2 linked regions of the Endozoicomonas gorgoniicola genome follow. Each later gene encodes a partner of the first gene's protein in a complex. Links are inferred from orthologs where the notes say so. Each region holds a gene or a part of one and is shown on either strand. Other genes may lie near its edges. The genes, in order: NX722_RS00765 and pabB.

Region 1 (9,160 bases):
AGCGCGACCCAGAGGTCCACGTGGCAGCATGCCTTTAACAGCAGTTTCGATAACCATCTCTGGCTTGTGAGCAATCAGCTTTTCGAAGCTCATGGACTTCAGGCCGCCAACGTAACCAGTATGACGATGGTACATCTTATCAGTAGCTTTACGGCCAGATACGTGTACCTTCTCAGCGTTTACAACAACGATGTAGTCACCGGTGTCAACGTGAGGAGTGTATTCAGGCTTGTGCTTACCGCGCAGACGGGAAGCAATCTCGGTAGCCAGACGACCCAGGGTTTTGCCCTCAGCGTCTACTACATACCAGTCACGTTTTACAGTTTCTGGCTTTGCACTAAAAGTTTTCATTAAATTCGCCTCAAGAGTATTACAGATGCAATACCTGTTCTTACTTGGCCGTTCCTGCGCAGCGTGAACCTTGCAGAATTAGAAACCAGGCTAATAGTTCCCGAATCGGCCTGCTCAAACATTGGGCGCTCAATTGGGAAACGGGAGCCGTATTATAGCGGCTGAAAACAGGAAAAAAACCCCTGCTGAGGTAATTATCTGGACAAATTAGCCAATTACGGATAGAGCCGGGTGAAATATGACATTTATTGCTATTGAAATGATCAACGGCTCTACCATTGGAGTACCCTGTACCTGAAAGACTCTTTAAGGCGAAGGACGTTCACTGGAAATCATGTAGTCATGCAATCTTCGTCTGCACTGTTTAAACATTTCGATAGAATGAATACTTGCCATTAAACCTGAAAAGTAGAAATAAAGAACTTCATCAGAATCAGAATAAGCCCCTAAACTAGTAATCAAGCCAGCCCAACTAGCAATCAAGCCAGTCCAACCAACAAGATAAGCACCTATTTGTATGACTGGATTATCAACAGTAGTAATATTATAACCAACAGCACCACCAACAGAAGCAATCACACCTCCAGCAGCACTGCGAATATAACCGCTATCAGTATTATTAAAAGCAACAGCAGCACAAGCACCAACAGCACAAGCACCAGCAACAAAAGGAATATTAGATAGTCCTTTAATCATTCGTTCACGCAATGATGGTGTGGGCTTTAATGATTTTATATCTCCGCGGCAATAGGGGCATCTAGGCTTTTCATTCTCCAGGACTTTATTAACACACCTGCCGCAGAACACATGCTGCCCCTGACAAGGCAGAACAACTTTCTTATGTTCATGATCGTCATAATTTTCATAGCAAACTGCACATTCCTGCTGACCGCCATAAACCACTCCTGGCGCAACATTCTCTATAGTTCCCATAATCCTGGTCCCTGGTTGAATTCCATTTCCTGCTTGGACTCAAAATTCACCGACAAGTTCCGCCGAAGCCAATACACTACTCAGGTAGGCAAAGTCAGGCAGGCAAAGTCAGGCAGGCAAAGAAATTGCCATCATCCGGAAGCTGGTCTGAAGAGAGCGCAAACCTCTGCCCGTCATGACAACAAGAACTGACATCAGCCCGGCAAACCGCTAAAATCCCGCCAATCCTGACAGACCTATAGACCGGAACACAGCACAATGCGTGACTTTATTATTGCTCCCAGCATTCTTTCTGCCGATTTTGCCCGCCTTGGCGAAGAGGTGGATCAGGTCATTGAAGCTGGAGCCGACTGGATTCACTTTGATGTGATGGACAACCACTATGTCCCGAACCTGACCATTGGCCCGATGGTTTGCAAGGCGCTGCGTAACCACGGTGTGACGGCCCCGATTGACGTTCACCTGATGGTGAATCCGGTAGACCGCCTGATACCGGATTTTATTGAAGCTGGCGCCAGTATGATCACCTTCCATCCGGAAGCATCCCATCATATCGACCGCACCCTGCAAATGATCCGTGAAAGTGGCTGCAAAGCTGGCCTGGTGCTGAATCCAGCCACCAGCCCGGACATTATTGATTACGTGATTGACAAGCTGGACATGGTTCTGCTGATGTCCGTAAACCCCGGCTTCGGCGGTCAGAAGTTTATTCCTTCTACTCTGAAGAAGCTGCGCCGGGTTCGCAAAATTATTGATGACAGTGGCCTGGATATCCGTCTGGAAATTGATGGCGGCGTCAGCGCCCGGAATATCCGCCAGATTGCCGAAGCCGGTGCTGATGCATTTGTTGCAGGTTCTGCCATCTTTAATGCAGACGACTACAAAACCGCGATTGGCCAGATGCGTGAAGAACTGTCCAAGGCTGATCCGGTTTAATTTCACAGGTCTGTCCACAGACACTATCAGGTAAAAGAAAACATGAAACTGACTGAAATCACGGCAGGCGACCTGCCACAGCTGATCATGTACGATCTGGACGGAACACTGGTCGACAGCGTTCCGGATCTGGCAATCTCCATTGATGCCATGCTGGACGATTTGAACCTGCCCAAAGCCGGTGAAGACAAGGTGCGTCTGTGGGTGGGCAACGGTATTCCATCGCTGGTCAAACGCGCCCTGGTTGACGATATGGCGGGCGACCAGCCGGGTATTGTCAACCGTGAAGTGTTTGTGAAGGCATACGACAGTTTCAAGCACCACTACGCCATCGAAGTGGGTCAGCACAGTCACCTTTACCCGGGTGTCAAAGACTTTCTTCAGGCTATGGCTGACAAAGGTGTAAAACAGGCTGTTGTGACCAACAAGTCCGAGATTTTCACTGAAAAACTGTTGAAACTGATGGGCATTGATCACTTTTTCGAAATCAGCCTCGGCGGAGACAGTCTTGATGAACAAAAGCCTCACCCTCTGCCACTGCTGCATGCCATTGAAAAGGCTGAGGCCAGCCTGGACACAGCCCTGATGATTGGCGACTCCAGCAACGATATCAAGGCCGCCCGGGCTGCCGGTGTAAAAGTGATAGCCCTTCCCTATGGCTACAATCACGGTGAGCCGATTGCAGCCTCGAATCCCGACCTGATTGTCACGACTCTGGATAAACTGCTCTGACCCCTTTCCCGCTGAGTTCCTGATTCTGGTACTGAAAAAGTCAAGCACTCAGCGGATAGCCTTACAGGGTAGCCTTACAGGGTAGCTACTTACGATTCTGCGTCATTTGCAATCAATACGGCAGTCGTATACCCTTTGATCCTCCGAACGATTCAAACTGGTGCCAGCACCTTGCATGACTGGCACATTCAACTGATATAGCGTGGAGTCAACAGTGAATCACTGTGACATGGTGCCATACAGCCCTTCCTCCCAAGCTATCCCTTCCTGGCGATGGTCTGTCTGGCCTTGCGCCTGAAAATGTACCTGAAATTTTCCTGACCAAGTGTCGCACCCCGTTTTATAAATAGGCCCAGTGCTGACAAGCATCACCAACAGTGATGACCACTGCAAAATAAACCGTTACTGACAAGAGACTGTTATGACGCCTGAAGCTTTCGTGCATCTGGCCCGTGAAGGATACAATCGCATTCCCGTAACCCGGGAAATTCTGGCGGACCTGGACACACCTTTAACCACTTATCTCAAACTGGCCAATGGTCGCTATTCCTACCTGCTGGAATCTGTTGAAGGCGGAGAGAAATGGGGTCGATACTCAATGATCGGCCTGCCCTGCCGCAGCGTTCTCAGGGTTCACGGGCATATCATTACTCTGGAAACAGACGGTGAGATCGTTGAGCGCCATGAAAACGACGACCCTCTGGCTTTTATTAATCGCTTTAAAGATCGTTATAAAGTGCCAGAACTGCCAGAGCTGCCCCGCTTTACCGGCGGACTGGTCGGTTACTTTGCTTACGACACCGTCCGCTATATTGAACCCCGCCTGAAACACTCCGTCCCCCACGATGAACTGGGAACCCCCGACATTCTGCTGATGATTTCCGATGAACTGGTCGTGTTCGATAACCTCAGCGGCAAACTGATTCTGGTCACACACGCTGACGCTTCCGACGAAGCAGCTCTTGCTAAAGCAGAATACCGGCTTGACGATCTGGTTCGCCGCCTGCAGACCACCAACGTTCAGGCACCCGTTCAGGCCTCACTGAACCCTGTCACAGAAGAGGACTTCCAGTCTGGTTTTGGCGAAGCGCCTTTCAAGGCTGCTGTAGAAACTATCCGCCAGTACATTCTGGCAGGTGATGCCATGCAGGTCGTGCCTTCCCAGCGTATGACCATCCCTTACGACAGTTCTCCACTCAATCTGTACCGCGCCCTCCGCAGTACTAACCCGTCGCCGTATATGTATTACATGGATCTGGGGGATTTCCACGTTGTGGGTTCATCGCCGGAAATCCTTGCGCGCCTGGAAGACGGAGAGATCACTGTTCGCCCGATTGCCGGCACCCGCAAACGGGGTGAAACCGAAGAAAAGGATCGGGCTCTGGAACAGGAGCTGCTGAACGACCCCAAGGAGCTCGCTGAACACCTGATGTTGATTGACCTTGGTAGAAACGACATTGGTCGTGTGGCTCAAACCGGCTCCGTGACCCTGACCGACAAAATGATTGTCGAACGTTACTCCCATGTCATGCACATTGTGTCCAACGTCACTGGTCGCCTGAAACCGGGGCTGGATGCGATCGACGTACTCAAGGCTACCCTGCCCGCAGGCACCCTCAGCGGAGCCCCGAAAGTACGCGCCATGGAAATCATTGATGAACTGGAACCTGTGAAGCGCGGTGTCTACGGTGGTGCTGTAGGCTATCTTGGCTGGAACGGTAATATGGATACAGCCATTGCCATCCGAACGGCAGTTATCAAAGGTCGTCAACTGCATGTTCAGGCTGGTGCTGGCGTTGTTGCAGACTCGGTGCCTGAACTGGAATGGAAAGAAACCATGAATAAAGGCCGGGCTCTGTTTCGCGCCGTTGCCATGGCTCAAACGGGTTTCCTGACACCCTCCTGATTTCCTGAAATTTTCCCGGGATAAATAAGTGAGCTACTCGCTCCAGAAGGAGCGAGTTTGCGCCAGCATTTCGATCAAAATAAATACCCCTCTGCTTATTAGCAAAAATAACACCCTTGAAATAACCGAAACGCTACACTGCTACCTCACAAAAAATATTGAAATTGAGGTATTCCATGACCGGCAGTTTATTTCGATATCAGATTATCAGATGCTCACTCGCAGTTTTGCTTATTCTCCAGGCACTCTCTGCCAAAACAGACACCCCCTACTGGCCTGACTTTATTCCTTACACTCCTGTTAAATCAATAAACGACGAATTTAAAAAGTTAGTTTTGGATCAGCCGGATGCAATATCACCATACGATATAAATAATTCCAGCACCCTTTTGTTAGCGCCAGACAATGACGCTATGGATAATGAGTACAGAATCCAGTTTCAGGGAATTTTAACTGTTGACGCTTCACCTGAAAGCGGTGTAGCGCCCGGGTACGAATACGATTTTCAACATCAAAATACGACAGTGATTATTGAGTCTGACAAACCGGTACTGATCACTTATAACAACAAAAACGGTCAGATCATTGACTTGCAGGGCAAAGGTTGTTTTCTGGCGGATATAACAACCGTTGAAAAAAAGACTCTGAAAAGTTTCCCGGAAAAGTTAATGAGTGAGTTATATATCGACACTGCTGGCAGCTTTTTTCACCCCGACAGGCTGATACAGGTCTACATGATGTCGGCTGCAAGCGGAGGTGATGGAAATCAGGGCAATGACAGAAAAGGAACAAACAATAACAATAAACCAAAAAAACCAGACACTTCGAGCAAGCCGCCGATTTGTGAGAAGTGCAAAACACCGAGGTATGATGTTGATTTTCATGAAGGAAGCCTGGGAGGCCCAGGAGGCGTCTTCGTTCCGCTTAACATCGATCCTGCCAGGCTTCATTCAGAAGCTCCCATGCCATCGTGTTTGGCTTATTTCAATTTATATTTTATCGCTTCTCGGTTTTACCCCAGTGATGTCAGTAGGCTGGGAAGTTATCCTCCCTGCTCATTTTATGCAAAGCTTGACCATCGAAATCCAAGCCAACCAGCTATAAGCGGCAACGCTGGCGACATACTCGTAGCAATAACCCTTTGGAGTCGCATGCCTTCAGGCATACGAGACGATAATCCGCCCCTGCTTCCGCTTCGAACCGACAGAGGCGAGGATTCAGGCTACTCTGAAGGTGACTCAGCCTACTCTCAAGATGATTCGCCCAACACTGAAGAAGGTTCGCCCCATTCTGAAGAAGAGGAACAACCAAATCGCTGCATTACTCAATGATGCCGCTACCTGTTGTCAACTTATTCTGATTTTAAGAATTCAGACTCCCGAGCCGCCTGTTCCTCAAATAAAGAACACCTCTGCCAGCTGTGGTATATTCCGGTACCCTGAAGCTTAAGGTTTGAACAGTACGGAACTGAAATAAGCATGCTGCTAATGATCGACAACTACGACTCCTTTACCTGGAATCTGGTGCAGTACTTTGGCGAACTGGGTACCAGAGTTGAAGTGCATCGTAACGACGAAATCACCATCGCTGATATTGAAAAACTCAATCCGGAACGGATTGTTATTTCGCCCGGTCCCTGTACCCCCAATGAAGCCGGTGTTTCCATGGAGACCATTCGCCGCTTTCAGGGTGAACTACCGATACTGGGCGTCTGCCTCGGACACCAGAGCATCGGACAGGTATACGGCGGTAAAGTGGTCAGGGCTCGCCAGGTGATGCATGGCAAAACCTCTCCTATATACCATAAAAATGAAGGTGTTTTTGCCGGTCTGCCAGACCCTGTCACTACCACCCGCTACCACTCCCTGATCATTGAAAAAGAATCACTACCAGACTGCCTGGAAGTCACGGCATGGACACAGTTTGATGACGGCCGGGAAGATGAAATCATGGGCGTGCGCCACAAGACATTGCCTGTCGAAGGGGTACAGTTTCATCCGGAGTCCATTATGACCCACCACGGTCATGACATGCTGGCAAACTTTCTGAAGATCTGATTAAAGCAGCAACTTTTAGAGCAACAAGGATTAGAGCAACAATCATGAATATAAAAGAAGCAATTTCACTGGCGGTACAGAACCTCGACCTGAGTCGTGACCAAATGATTGACGTAATGCGTGACATCATGTCCGGCCAGTGTACCCAGAGTCAGATTGGCGCCTTCCTGACCGCCATGCGCATGAAAAGTGAGAGCATCGAGGAAATTACCGGTGCCACCACTGTGCTGCGGGAAATGGCAACCCATGTGAATGTTAATGCCGACCACCTGGTCGATATTGTCGGTACCGGCGGTGATGGCGCGCATCTGTTTAATGTTTCCACAGCGTCGTCACTGGTCGCAGCGGCGGCTGGCGCCCATGTGGCCAAACACGGTAACCGGGGCGTATCCAGCTCCAGCGGCAGCGCCGACCTGCTGGAGCGCAGCGGGGTTAACCTGAATATTTCTCCGGCACAGGTAGCCCGCTGTATTGAGGAGGTTGGTGTTGGCTTTATGTTCGCACCTGCACACCATGCTGCTACCAAAAATGTAGCAGCTATCCGTAAAGAGCTGGGCATCCGCACCTTTTTCAACATTCTTGGCCCAATGTCCAACCCGGCTGGTGTACCCAATCTGGTGATTGGTGTGTTTACCCAGGAACTGTGTCGCCCAATGGCTGAAGTGCTGAAAGAGATGGGCAATAAACATGTGATGGTGGTTCATTCTCAGGATGGTCTGGATGAAATCAGCATTGCCAGCGAAACCTTTGTTGTCGAACTGAAAGAGGGCAACATCTCAGAAACCTTGATCAAGCCGGAAGACTTTGATATCGAGTCACGAAGCCTGATCGGACTGAACGTTGAAGATTCTGCACAATCTCTGGAACTGATCCGCAATGCCCTCGGTAAACGTGACAGCATCAATGCCAGAAAAGCCGCCGATATGATTGCCCTGAATGCCGGTGCTGCTATTTACGTCTCCGGTGTGACCCGGACCATGCAGCAGGGGGTTGCCATGGCTCAGGATATCATTGCCAGCGGTCTGGCTCTGGAAAAACTGCATGAACTGTCTACCTTTACCAGCGCTCTGGCTGAATAACAGGCTAGCGGATTAACAGGAATGTCTATGTCTACCCCTACTATTCTCACGACCATCGTCGAACGCAAGTTTGAAGAGATTGCTGAACGACAAAAGTCGCTTTCTCTTGATGAAGTGATGGCCAGAGCCCGTGCAGCCATTCCGGCCCGGGGCTTTGCAGACAGTCTGGAACAGCGTACATCGGACGGCCAGGCGGGAATCATTGCAGAAATCAAAAAAGCCTCTCCCAGCAAAGGTGTGATCCGGGAAAGCTTTCACCCTGCCGACATCGCCAGAAGCTATGAGCAGGCGGGAGCCAGCTGCCTGTCCGTTCTGACGGACAGTGACTTTTTTCAGGGCTCTGAGCAATACCTGCAGGAAGCACGAAATGCCTGCTCCCTGCCGGTTCTGCGTAAAGACTTTATGGTTGACGTGTGGCAGATCTACGAGTCCCGGATGCTGGGCGCCGACTGTGTGCTACTGATTGTCGCCTGCCTGACCGATGAGCAGCTGGTTGAAATGAGCAGCGTCGCCCTTGATCTGGGTATGGACGTTCTGGTGGAAGTCCACGGTGCAGAAGAACTCAGGCGAGCACTGCCTCTACAGGGTACTCTGCTTGGCATCAACAACCGTAACCTGCACACGTTTGAAGTCACCCTGGATAATACCTTTGAACTCCTGTCTTCTATTCCAACAGATCGCAAGGTTATTACCGAAAGTGGTATTCATACCATTGAAGATGTTGATGCCATGTTTGCCCGGGGTGTTACCAGCTTTCTGGTCGGAGAAGCCTTTATGCGACAGGAGAACCCGGGTGATGGGCTGAAAACCCTGTTTGGACACCGCCTCTAATTAGCTATTATCATCTCCCGTCATTCCCGCGAAGGCGGGAATGACGTCAGGAGATTTTGCCTGTCACTTCACTACCCCACAGGCGATTCTGGCACCGCCCCCACCCATTGGTGGATTATCGGAGTAGTTATCTCCTCCTGCATGAATCATCAATGAACGTCCTTTTACTTCAGACAGTTTTAAACGCCTTGCCACCACCGGCAACCTGGCAAACCCTTTTTCATCAACCATCAGGACCGGAAGGTCTCCTTTGTGACCATCGCCGTCAGGGCCAGCATGCCGACCGGTATGATCAGGATCATAATGACCACCCGCTGCCAGGGCTGCGACCATCT
Region 2 (9,250 bases), 1.5 Mb from region 1 along the record:
CCACCGGATAGCCGTTGCTGCCAGTTCTGGTTGTTGTTCAGTTCTTCGGTCAGGTGAGGCAGTTCGGCCTGTTTCAGGGCTGAAAGACATTCGTCGTCTGACCAGTCCCCCGACGGGTGCGGATAGCAGAGTATTTCACTCAGCGTGGCATGGGGCAGGTAGGCTTTTTGAGGCACAAACATGCACTGACGGTGATCGGGCAGGTGAACCTGCCCCTCATGGAAGGGCCAGAGACCGGCAAGGCTGCGCATCAGTGTGCTTTTGCCGCTGCCACTGGGGCCGCGAATCAGGGTGTGTCCGGTCAGGAACAGTTCCGGTGCGCTAAACAGCAGCTTCTGCTGAGGGTCTGACAGGGTCAGCGATGACCAGCCGGGCAGGTCGGAGGGTTGTTCCGGTGTCGTATCCTCCAGACCATCAATTTGATCGGAAAAGGAGATCAGGCGATCCGTCACCGCCCACCATTCAGACACCTGTTCATAGGCATCCACAAACCAGCTGAAGGCTTCCTGAACCCGGTAAAAGCCGGTGGCCGTCTGCATCATGTCACCGAGTTGCAGAGCACCACTCATCATCCGTGGTGCTGCCACCAGGTAGGGGAAGATACGTGCCACTTCGTTGTAGCCACTGTTCATGGCACTGAACTGCAACTTGACCCGGGTCAGCCGGTTCCAGTTGTGCCAGATTTTGCCAAACAGGTTAACGGCGCGTTTTTTTTCTGCGGATTCCCCTTGTTGCAGCATCACCGACTCGGCATGCTCACGAACCCGCATCAGATGAAAACGAAAATCCGCTTCCCGGTGCTCCTGTTGGAAGTTCAGCTGCGCCAGCGGGCGAGCCACTTTGTGTGTGATCCAGGTACCAAACACCGAGTAAAGCAGTGCCACCCAGACCATATAACCGGGAATTACCCAGTGACTGTCAGCCCAGTCAAATTCAAGTGACCCCGAGAGGTTCCAGAGAATAATGGTAAAGGAAAACAGGCTGGTGACGGTTCGCAACAGTTGCAGGCTCATGGCCATGGTGCGTTCACAGAATTGATGGATGTCATTGCTGATACGTTGATCAGGGTTATCCGTTGCTTCGGGGTGAAACTGCTGGCGATAGAGTTTCCGGCCACTGAGCCAGCGCTCGAGATAGTCCAGGGTCAGCCAGCGTCGCCAGCGAATATGCAGGGTTCGTCGCAGATAATCTTCAAGCAGGTCAACAGAGGTAAACACCAGCATGATAGCGGCGAACTGCGCCAGCATCATCCAGAAGTCGCCCCACCTTTCTTCATCCATCAGGTTGAAAAAGTCCCGGTTCCAGTTGCTGTACCAGACGGCCAGTTCAACAATCAGGTAATTAAGGGCGACGATGGTTCCTAACAGGAGGCGTGCGCTCCATTTTTCTTCACTGCGCCAGTAAGGCAGGGTCAGGTGCCAGACACGAGCGAGAAAGTCTCGCCATTGTTGCCAGCGTGAGGAGTTTGTAATCATGAATACAGAGCAACGGTACAAAAGAATAAAAGACAGAAAAGCCCTGCAACCGGGCAGGGCATAATCGTGGTAATAGCCGTGTTATAGGTGTCAGGCCATCAGAACTGGTAACCAGCTTCCAGCCAGAACTGGCGACCCGGGGAGTAAATGCTGAACTCCCCCTTATTGCTGTTACCTTGCGTTTCCAGTCTGCGGACTTTGTTGAGAACGTTCAGCACTTCAAATTGCAGATACGCTTTCTGGTTGCGCACCACCGGGATTGTCCAGCGAAGTTTAGTGTCCCATTGGGTATGAGAGCCATAGTCATAGCTTTTGAATGCATCAATTTTATCCTTCACATCACGAGTAATACGGCTGTATCCCTTCACAGGCGCTTTGACATAAACCCGGTTACTCCATTTCACCCGATACTGGGGCAGGTCCATATCAAGATTGAGGCGAACGGTCCACTCTTCACTGTTACTGTTGACTTTTTCTTCCATTTCCCGGCGAGTCATTTTTTTGCCGTCAAGATACCCTACCGAGTCACGGAATTCATTAGCTGCCACGTCAGTTCTGTCGGTGTCCAGGTAGTCGGCTGCCAGAGTACCTTGCCATTGTGTCTGACCTAATACCCAGGGTCTGATATTGCTTATTTGCAATGTGTAAATATCAGCCTTAAACGTTTTGCCATTAATATATTTTTCCGGGTTTTCGGTTTGGTCATATACAAGGCGGTCATGGTATTTACGATTGTTATAGCGGGCAACCAGAAGAAAATTCCCCAGCCTCTGGTTAATGCCAAGCGTTAGCTCGTCAGAAAAGGGGGATTTAAGACCCTCAATTTTTTTGAACCGCCGGCTTTTATCCTTATTCAGGACGGCGACTTTTTCGTTCAGCTTCATAGCGGCAAATGAACGCCCGTAATAGCGGTTAGCTCCGAAGGTTAAGCGGGTATCATCCAGCGCCTGCCAGTTGACTGCAAAGCGGGGAGCAAGGTTGGTACGTTCCAGGTAATCATCTTTTTCCAGGCGAAACCCGGGCCGGAAGCTCCAGTCACCTTTTGTTATCTGGTCTTCAAGATAAATAACAGCTTGGCTGTAGCTTGCATTTGCACTACCAGCACTAGCCTCCAGATTTTCTTCGTCACGGAAAAAAATAACTTTGCCGAAAACATCCTGATCTCGCTCAAAGCGATAACGTGTATAGTTGAATTGCACACCGGAAGTCAGATCATGCTTTGCTCCGGCAAAGTTCAGCGAGTCATGGGAGTAATCCAGTTTTAGCTGTGTTGTCTCTTGATTTATGCGGCTGTCTCCATAGCCACCATTGACATAGGAGTCAAAGGTATCAGGGTCAACAACGGTAACTACTGAACTACTGTTTGAGTCCCGGTCATCATGATAATTGTCATAGGCGACAGTGGCTTTAAGTTGCCCGCTACTCAATCGCTGCTGCCACTGTGTGGTCAGGCCAAACGCACGATGCTGATCAACAAAGTTATTCCCGACCGTATCCCCCCAAAACAGCCGTTCTTCATAAGAGGAATAACGCAAATTGACATCCAGTGTGCTATCAGCGCCTGCCTGCCAGGTGAAGTTCGCCATCACATTGTCGGAACGGCGTTTCTGCTGACGACTGTCAATATCGCCTTCTTTATTAACAATGCGGTTTTGCTTGATATCTGAGTCACGACGGCTGACACCCAGTACGACCCCAAGATTATCTGTCAATCCCTGCTGGGTAATCAGGCTGGAATTGAGAGGTGTATTTCTCGGGCTGAGTCTTTTTAGCACGATCATAGTTTTTATCCACCTTCATTGATGCCCAGGAAGAGCCAGTGGTGCGGTATCGAACCGAGGTGCTGTTAACGCCGCTGTAGCTTAACGGCTCGGCATCAACGACACCGCCGGTAAAGCCACCCAGACTTGCCGGTATATTGGCACCGTAGACGGTAATGCTGCCAAGCATATTGGCATCAAGAAAATAACCCTGTCCGGAACTTTTGCCCGGCATCACACCATTTGAATCAAGGTTCAGAGTATTTGTCGGATCAATATCGTTGTTAACAGACATACCGTTAATCATGAAAGCGGTCTGTTCAGGGTCGGCACCATTGATTGATATATCCGACGGACGAATTTCACCACCCAGAAAGCCATTTTCAGATTTTGAATCAAACCGGACACTGGGGTTTGATTTCAGAAAGTCGGTCAGGTTGCCATTGCCGGAAGGCGTGTTGGCAATGGCTTCACTGTCCAGCGTGGTTTTTGAAGTCAGCTGGTCGTCGGCTTTATCCCTGACGACGACGACCACATCTTTGTTGTTCTGGTTTTGCGACTCTGAATTTGCAGAAGATGTTCCGTCTGCCATGGCAGATTGAGTCACAATGGCACTGACCGCCAGTGCCAGAGTAGTTTTGTGTATTAGCATTGGTTCTACTTTTGAATGTAAACGCTGAGGTTTTTTTTCTAATAGCGGTGTATTGACTGTTTAAAATACAGGGGGTTGACCCTTTCTATTTCTATGAAAATCGATGAACAATGACCTGAGCTTTATTGCGCCTGACCGGCTTCTGGATAAGTAAAAGCGGTGTCACGGGTTGGAACTATACTTAAAAATCGATTAAATGATAACCATTTCCATTTGCGAATTATACGTATTCGAATTAGCTCTTTCTGGCTCAGGTGTTGAATCTCCATCTCATGCTCCTTCTTGTTTCTTCCAATGGCAGGAACAATCATGGGGCAGCCGGAGTAGCTCGGAAGTAGTTGAGGTGTAGCTGGGAAGTAGCTGTCGTATATTTGGAGAAGATCAAAAAAATCCGGTTCATTGGCCGGGATCCAGAAAATCAGGGTTGTACTCTGTATTATGGAGAATAAGCCTGAGTTGATTCAGGTCAATAAGCGAGAGTTCCTGGTTCTTTTTTGATTCGCATTCACTTCATGCTTCGTATAATAACCGTTCATCGTTAATACAGTTTTCATGGTGTAATAAAAATGAAATTAAGTAATTACGCTTTCCTTATGATCGGTGCTGGCTACAACCCGGCACAGCTTTCCATACTTGAGTCAGAGGCATTTTCAACAACGGTTATCTGCGTTGAGGATATTGATATGGCCTGCAGTGAAGCTAAAAAACTGGTCTCCCAAGGGGTTCAGTTGATAGAGCTTTGTGGCGCTTTTAAAGAGGGCATGGTGGATGCTGTTATTGATGCTGTAGGCGGCAAAATACCTGTTGGCAACATGAGCATGAGGGATAGCGAACGCGCGAAATTGATGGAACTCCTCCAGAGCTAACCCCGTGAATAGGCACCTGACCCTGAATCGACTCAGGGTCAGGTGCCCCCTCCCGCAAATAATTACCCACCAACAACAGGTTTATGATCACAATGCCAAGCATCAGGTTGACCAGCTGGTTGCCGGTATAGTGAACAAAAGACAACGTGATTCGGGAGTTTCCGCAGTACCTTGCCACCATCACATGCTTTCCAGACCACGCATCAGGTTTTTAACCTTGGTGACAGACTCCTGATATTCCTGTTCACAGTTTGAATCGGCCACAATGGCACCACCGCCCCAGCAGTGTAGTTGATTGTTCCGGGCCATCAGTGAGCGGATGGTAATACTGGTATCCATCTGCCCATCCGTGCTGATATAGCCAATTGACCCGCAATAAATGTTTCGCGTAGACGCTTCCAGTTCCTGGATGATCTCCATGGAGCGAACTTTGGGAGCGCCGGTAATAGAGCCTCCGGGAAATGCGTGAAATAACACGTCCAGAGCATGACGGTCTTCTGCCAGCTCCCCCGTCACTGTGCTAACCAGATGATGCACGTTGGCATAGCTCTCAAGAGCAAAAAGGCGGGGTACTTTTATGCTGCCTGTTTTACAGATTTTTCCCAGGTCATTGCGCAGCAGATCAACGATCATCAGGTTCTCTGCCCGGTCCTTCTCACATTCCATCAATTCCCGGGCATACTGTCGATCTTCCTGCTCTGTCTCCCCCCTGGGGCGTGTGCCTTTTATGGGGTGGGTCTCTACATGACGGCCTGAGACTTTGATGAAGCGCTCCGGAGAGTGACTGAGAATCTCAAAGTCGGGGTGTGACAGATAGGCAGAATAAGGCGCAGGGCTGACTTTTCGCAATGCCTTATAGGCTGGCCAGCTGTTGCCCTGATAGTGGGCAATAAACTCCTGGGTCAGGTTCACTTCATAACAGTCGCCGGCAAGAATGTAGTCCTGAATTCTGTTAAAGGCTTCTTCATACTCGGTTTTGCTGATGGAAGGGGTAAAGCCACGGGTTATTTTAAACGCTGCTGGCCGGGCTGCTGGCCGGGCTGCTGGCTGGCTGTCGATCAGGGCCATAACCTTTTCTCTTTCCTGTTCCGGGCAATCCGGGTGAAAGACAATCTGTGTCGACTGCTGTTCATGGTCTGAGATCAGCGCCCAGTGGTACAGGCCAACACTCATTAAAGGTGTTTCTATCTCACGCCTGGAAATTCGACCCGGTTCCAGTACCGATGCCAGCTCATAGCCCCAGAAGCCTATTGCGCCGCCGGTAAAGGGCAGGGTATTGTTTACGACAGATGTCATTTGTTCCAGCAGTTCGGACAGACAGTCAAAGGGTGACTGGATGGAATGGTCAGTACTTTCCCCGGTTAAATGATTGGTAACAGTCACTTGCCCGTTATTGTCTACCGCTACAACGGCCCATGGATTGGCGGAGATGATGTCGTAACGACTGTGTGATCCTGAATACTCTGAACCGCAGCTGTCGAGAAAGCAGGGCAGGGTTTCATTCAGAAAATGTTCAAACCAGATACTGGAGTCATCCAGATAGTCCAGATCAACGATGATCAGTTCGTTCATATAGGCCATAAAGTAGCGAGAAAATTAGTAGCGAGAAAAAAGTAACAAGCAAAAAATTGATAGCATTCTACCTGTAGTCAATGTTTACCGCCATGAACAATGTAGACACATTGCCCGATTCTGTATAGAGATCGTTCAGGTCTGATTCAGAGACTGGGTTTGTGTGTGCTGGCACATTAGAATACTGTTTCCTAGAATCCTGTATTGATGTCGCTGATGTTCAAACAATAGCTCAAGCAATAGTTCAAAGGAGTGCGTTAATATGTCACTGACGGATAAAGACAACGCCCTGACTCACCTGATTATGAAGCAGGGCATTGTAACCGCCCCGGGTGTTTATGATGGCCTCTCTGCCCGTCTGGCAGAAGAAGCCGGTTTTTCGGCGCTTTACGGCAGTGGTGGAGCCATTGCCCGCAGCACTGGTGTACCCGATATTGGTCTGTTAACCCTGACGGAAGTGGTTGAGCGGGTTCGGCAGATTTGTGAGTCCACGTCTCTGCCGGTGATTGCTGATGCCGACACGGGTTTTGGTAATGAGGTCAATGTTAAGCGAACGGTTGAGCTGTTCAAAGGTGCCGGAGTGGCTGCCTTTCACCTTGAAGACCAGGAGTTTCCCAAGCGTTGCGGTCATCTGGATGGTAAATCCCTGATCGCTGTTGATGAGATGTGCAGAAAAATTGAGGTGGCCAGCAAATATGCCGGGGAGGTTGTGGTCATAGCCCGTACCGATGCGATTGCTGTCACCGGCTTTGACGATGCCATTGCCCGGGCCAACGCTTATGTTGAGGCTGGTGCCGACATGCTCTTTGTCGAAGCGCCGCAGACGGTTCAGCAGATTGAAGCCATCGCCAGACAGGCACCGGGTCCCAAACTGATCAACATGTTTTATGGCGGAAAAACGCCGTTGGTGCCAGCGACTGACCTGAAAGCCATGGGTTATCAGCTGATTATTATTCCGTCTGATTTACAGCGTGCTGCCATGACGGCTATGAAAGAAGTGCTGGATGTGATCCGGCGTGATGGCGACAGCGGAGCGGTTGCGGATGATATGCTGACTTTTCAGGATCGTGAACGTCTGGTCAGAACAAAAGAGTTTTTAAATCCTTAATAATCAGAAAGATATTACAAATAATTAAAGTAATGTCTTACTTTAATAATAACAACATCCATAACAAGAATGGAGTAACACCATGGCTGAGAAAAAAGTGGGTGGCGCAGGTCTGCGTGGCCAGAGTGCGGGATCAACGGCGCTATGTACCGTAGGCCAGTCTGGTACCGGCCTGACTTACTGTGGTTATGACATTTCCGAACTGGCAGACCACGCTACCTTTGAGGAAGTGGCTTATCTGCTGTTCAATGGCGACCTGCCCAATAGCAGTGAACTGCGGGGTTATAAAGAACGACTGAAAGCCTTCCGGGGGCTGCCTCAGCCATTAAAGGTCTGCCTTGAGCAGATTCCTGCAGATGCTCACCCCATGGATGTATTACGAACCGGTACATCCGTTCTTGGCAATCTCGAAACCGAGAAAAGCTTTACTGAGCAGCAGGATGTAGCGGACCGTCTGCTGGGGGCTCTTCCTTCAATCCTTCTGTACTGGTACCACTTCAGCCACAATGGTGAACGGATTGAGACTGAAGTCGGTGACGATTCCATTGCTGGTCATTTCCTGACCATGCTTCATGGCAAAGAACCCCTGGCTGACCACCGTCGCTGTCTGGATGTTTCGCTGATTCTGTACGCCGAACATGAATTTAATGCATCAACGTTTACAGCCAGGGTCTGCGCCTCCACCCTGTCGGATATGCATTCCTGTGTGACCGGCGCCATTGGTTCCCTGCGTGGACCGCTGCATGGCGGTGCCAATGAAGCCGCCATGGCTATGATCGAACAGTTCAGTTCGGTGGATGAGGCGATGGAAGGTGTCAAAGGCATGCTGGCACGCAAAGACAAGATTATGGGTTTTGGTCATGCCATCTATCGCGAGTCTGATCCGCGCAATGCGATTATCAAGAAGTGGTCAAAGCAACTGGGCGAAGCGGTGGGGGACCAGATACTCTATCCGGTTTCCGAAGCCATTGAACAGCTGATGTGGGATGAAAAGAAACTGTTCTGTAATGCGGATTTCTTCCATGCCTCTGCCTACAACTTCATGGGTATTCCCACCAAACTGTTTACGCCCATTTTTGTTTGTTCAAGGGTTTCTGGCTGGACGGCTCACGTGATGGAGCAGCGGGCAAATAACCGGATCATCCGTCCTTCTGCCGATTATATTGGCTCGGAGCCACGCAGCTGGGTGCCGCTGGCAGACCGTTAACAGCGGGTTGATTCAGTCGCCATCCGGACTCCGGCTGGCTCCTTTCCTTTTGACCCGGTGGATTCATTGTTATGAGTACAGCAGTTATGAACACTGCCTATCGAAAACCCTTACCAGGGACTGATCTGGATTATTATGACACCCGGGCTGCCGTTGATGCGATTCAACCGGGGGCTTACCTTAAGCTGCCATACACTTCCCGGGTACTGGCGGAAAATCTGGTACGTCGTTGTGATCCGGCAATGTTGACGGCTTCTTTGCAGCAGATTATTGATCGCAGGCGGGAGCTGGACTTTCCCTGGTATCCGGCACGAGTCGTCTGCCACGATATCCTTGGGCAGACAGCGCTGGTCGACCTCGCTGGTCTGCGTGATGCCATTGCCGAACAGGGCGGCGACCCGGCACAGATTAACCCGGTGGTGCCAACCCAGCTGATTGTGGATCATTCACTGGCGGTGGAACACGGAGGCTACGACAAAGACGCTTTCGACAAGAACCGCGCCATTGAGGACCGGCGCAATGAAGATCGCTTCCACTTTATTAACTGGACCAGAGACGCCTTTAAAAACGTCGATGTTATTCCACCCGGCAATGGCATTCTGCATCAGAT

What was found.
Region 2: the proteins of NX722_RS00765 (region 1) and pabB are in contact, whole or in part, in a solved structure (PDB 8RP0), measured with the Escherichia coli proteins. The link is inferred for Endozoicomonas gorgoniicola from one-to-one orthologs.

Annotation. Positions count from the first base shown.
Region 1 is NZ_JAPFCC010000001.1:165,787-174,946, reverse strand. What follows is about bases 5,347-8,125. They hold NX722_RS00765 (aminodeoxychorismate/anthranilate synthase component II), read left to right. Parts: upstream 5,347-6,336; coding sequence 6,337-6,915; downstream 6,916-8,125. Other genes in these bases: trpC (indole-3-glycerol phosphate synthase TrpC), read left to right, coding at 8,016-8,125; trpD (anthranilate phosphoribosyltransferase), read left to right, coding at 6,960-7,994; NX722_RS00770 (hypothetical protein), read left to right, coding at 5,347-6,189. Outside these bases: rplM (50S ribosomal protein L13), read right to left, coding at 1-351; NX722_RS00790 (RING finger domain-containing protein), read right to left, coding at 658-1,284; rpe (ribulose-phosphate 3-epimerase), read left to right, coding at 1,543-2,220; NX722_RS00780 (phosphoglycolate phosphatase), read left to right, coding at 2,263-2,952; trpE (anthranilate synthase component I), read left to right, coding at 3,374-4,858; more of NX722_RS00770, read left to right, coding at 5,035-5,346; more of trpC, read left to right, coding at 8,126-8,825; superoxide dismutase [Cu-Zn] SodC, read right to left, coding at 8,889-9,160. UniProt on the Escherichia coli protein: Part of a heterodimeric complex that catalyzes the two-step biosynthesis of 4-amino-4-deoxychorismate (ADC), a precursor of p-aminobenzoate (PABA) and tetrahydrofolate.
Region 2 is NZ_JAPFCC010000001.1:1,614,786-1,624,035, forward strand. The notes cover bases 4,130-6,998. They hold pabB (aminodeoxychorismate synthase component I), read right to left. Parts: upstream 6,326-6,998; coding sequence 4,934-6,325; downstream 4,130-4,933. Other genes in these bases: NX722_RS07400 (DUF6506 family protein), read left to right, coding at 4,454-4,753; NX722_RS07410 (isocitrate lyase/PEP mutase family protein), read left to right, coding at 6,588-6,998. Also shown: NX722_RS07385 (ABC transporter ATP-binding protein/permease), read right to left, coding at 1-1,475; NX722_RS07390 (TonB-dependent receptor plug domain-containing protein), read right to left, coding at 1,574-3,256; NX722_RS07395 (Plug domain-containing protein), read right to left, coding at 3,177-3,887; more of NX722_RS07410, read left to right, coding at 6,999-7,433; prpC (bifunctional 2-methylcitrate synthase/citrate synthase), read left to right, coding at 7,516-8,640; Fe/S-dependent 2-methylisocitrate dehydratase AcnD, read left to right, coding at 8,727-9,250. UniProt on the Escherichia coli protein: Part of a heterodimeric complex that catalyzes the two-step biosynthesis of 4-amino-4-deoxychorismate (ADC), a precursor of p-aminobenzoate (PABA) and tetrahydrofolate.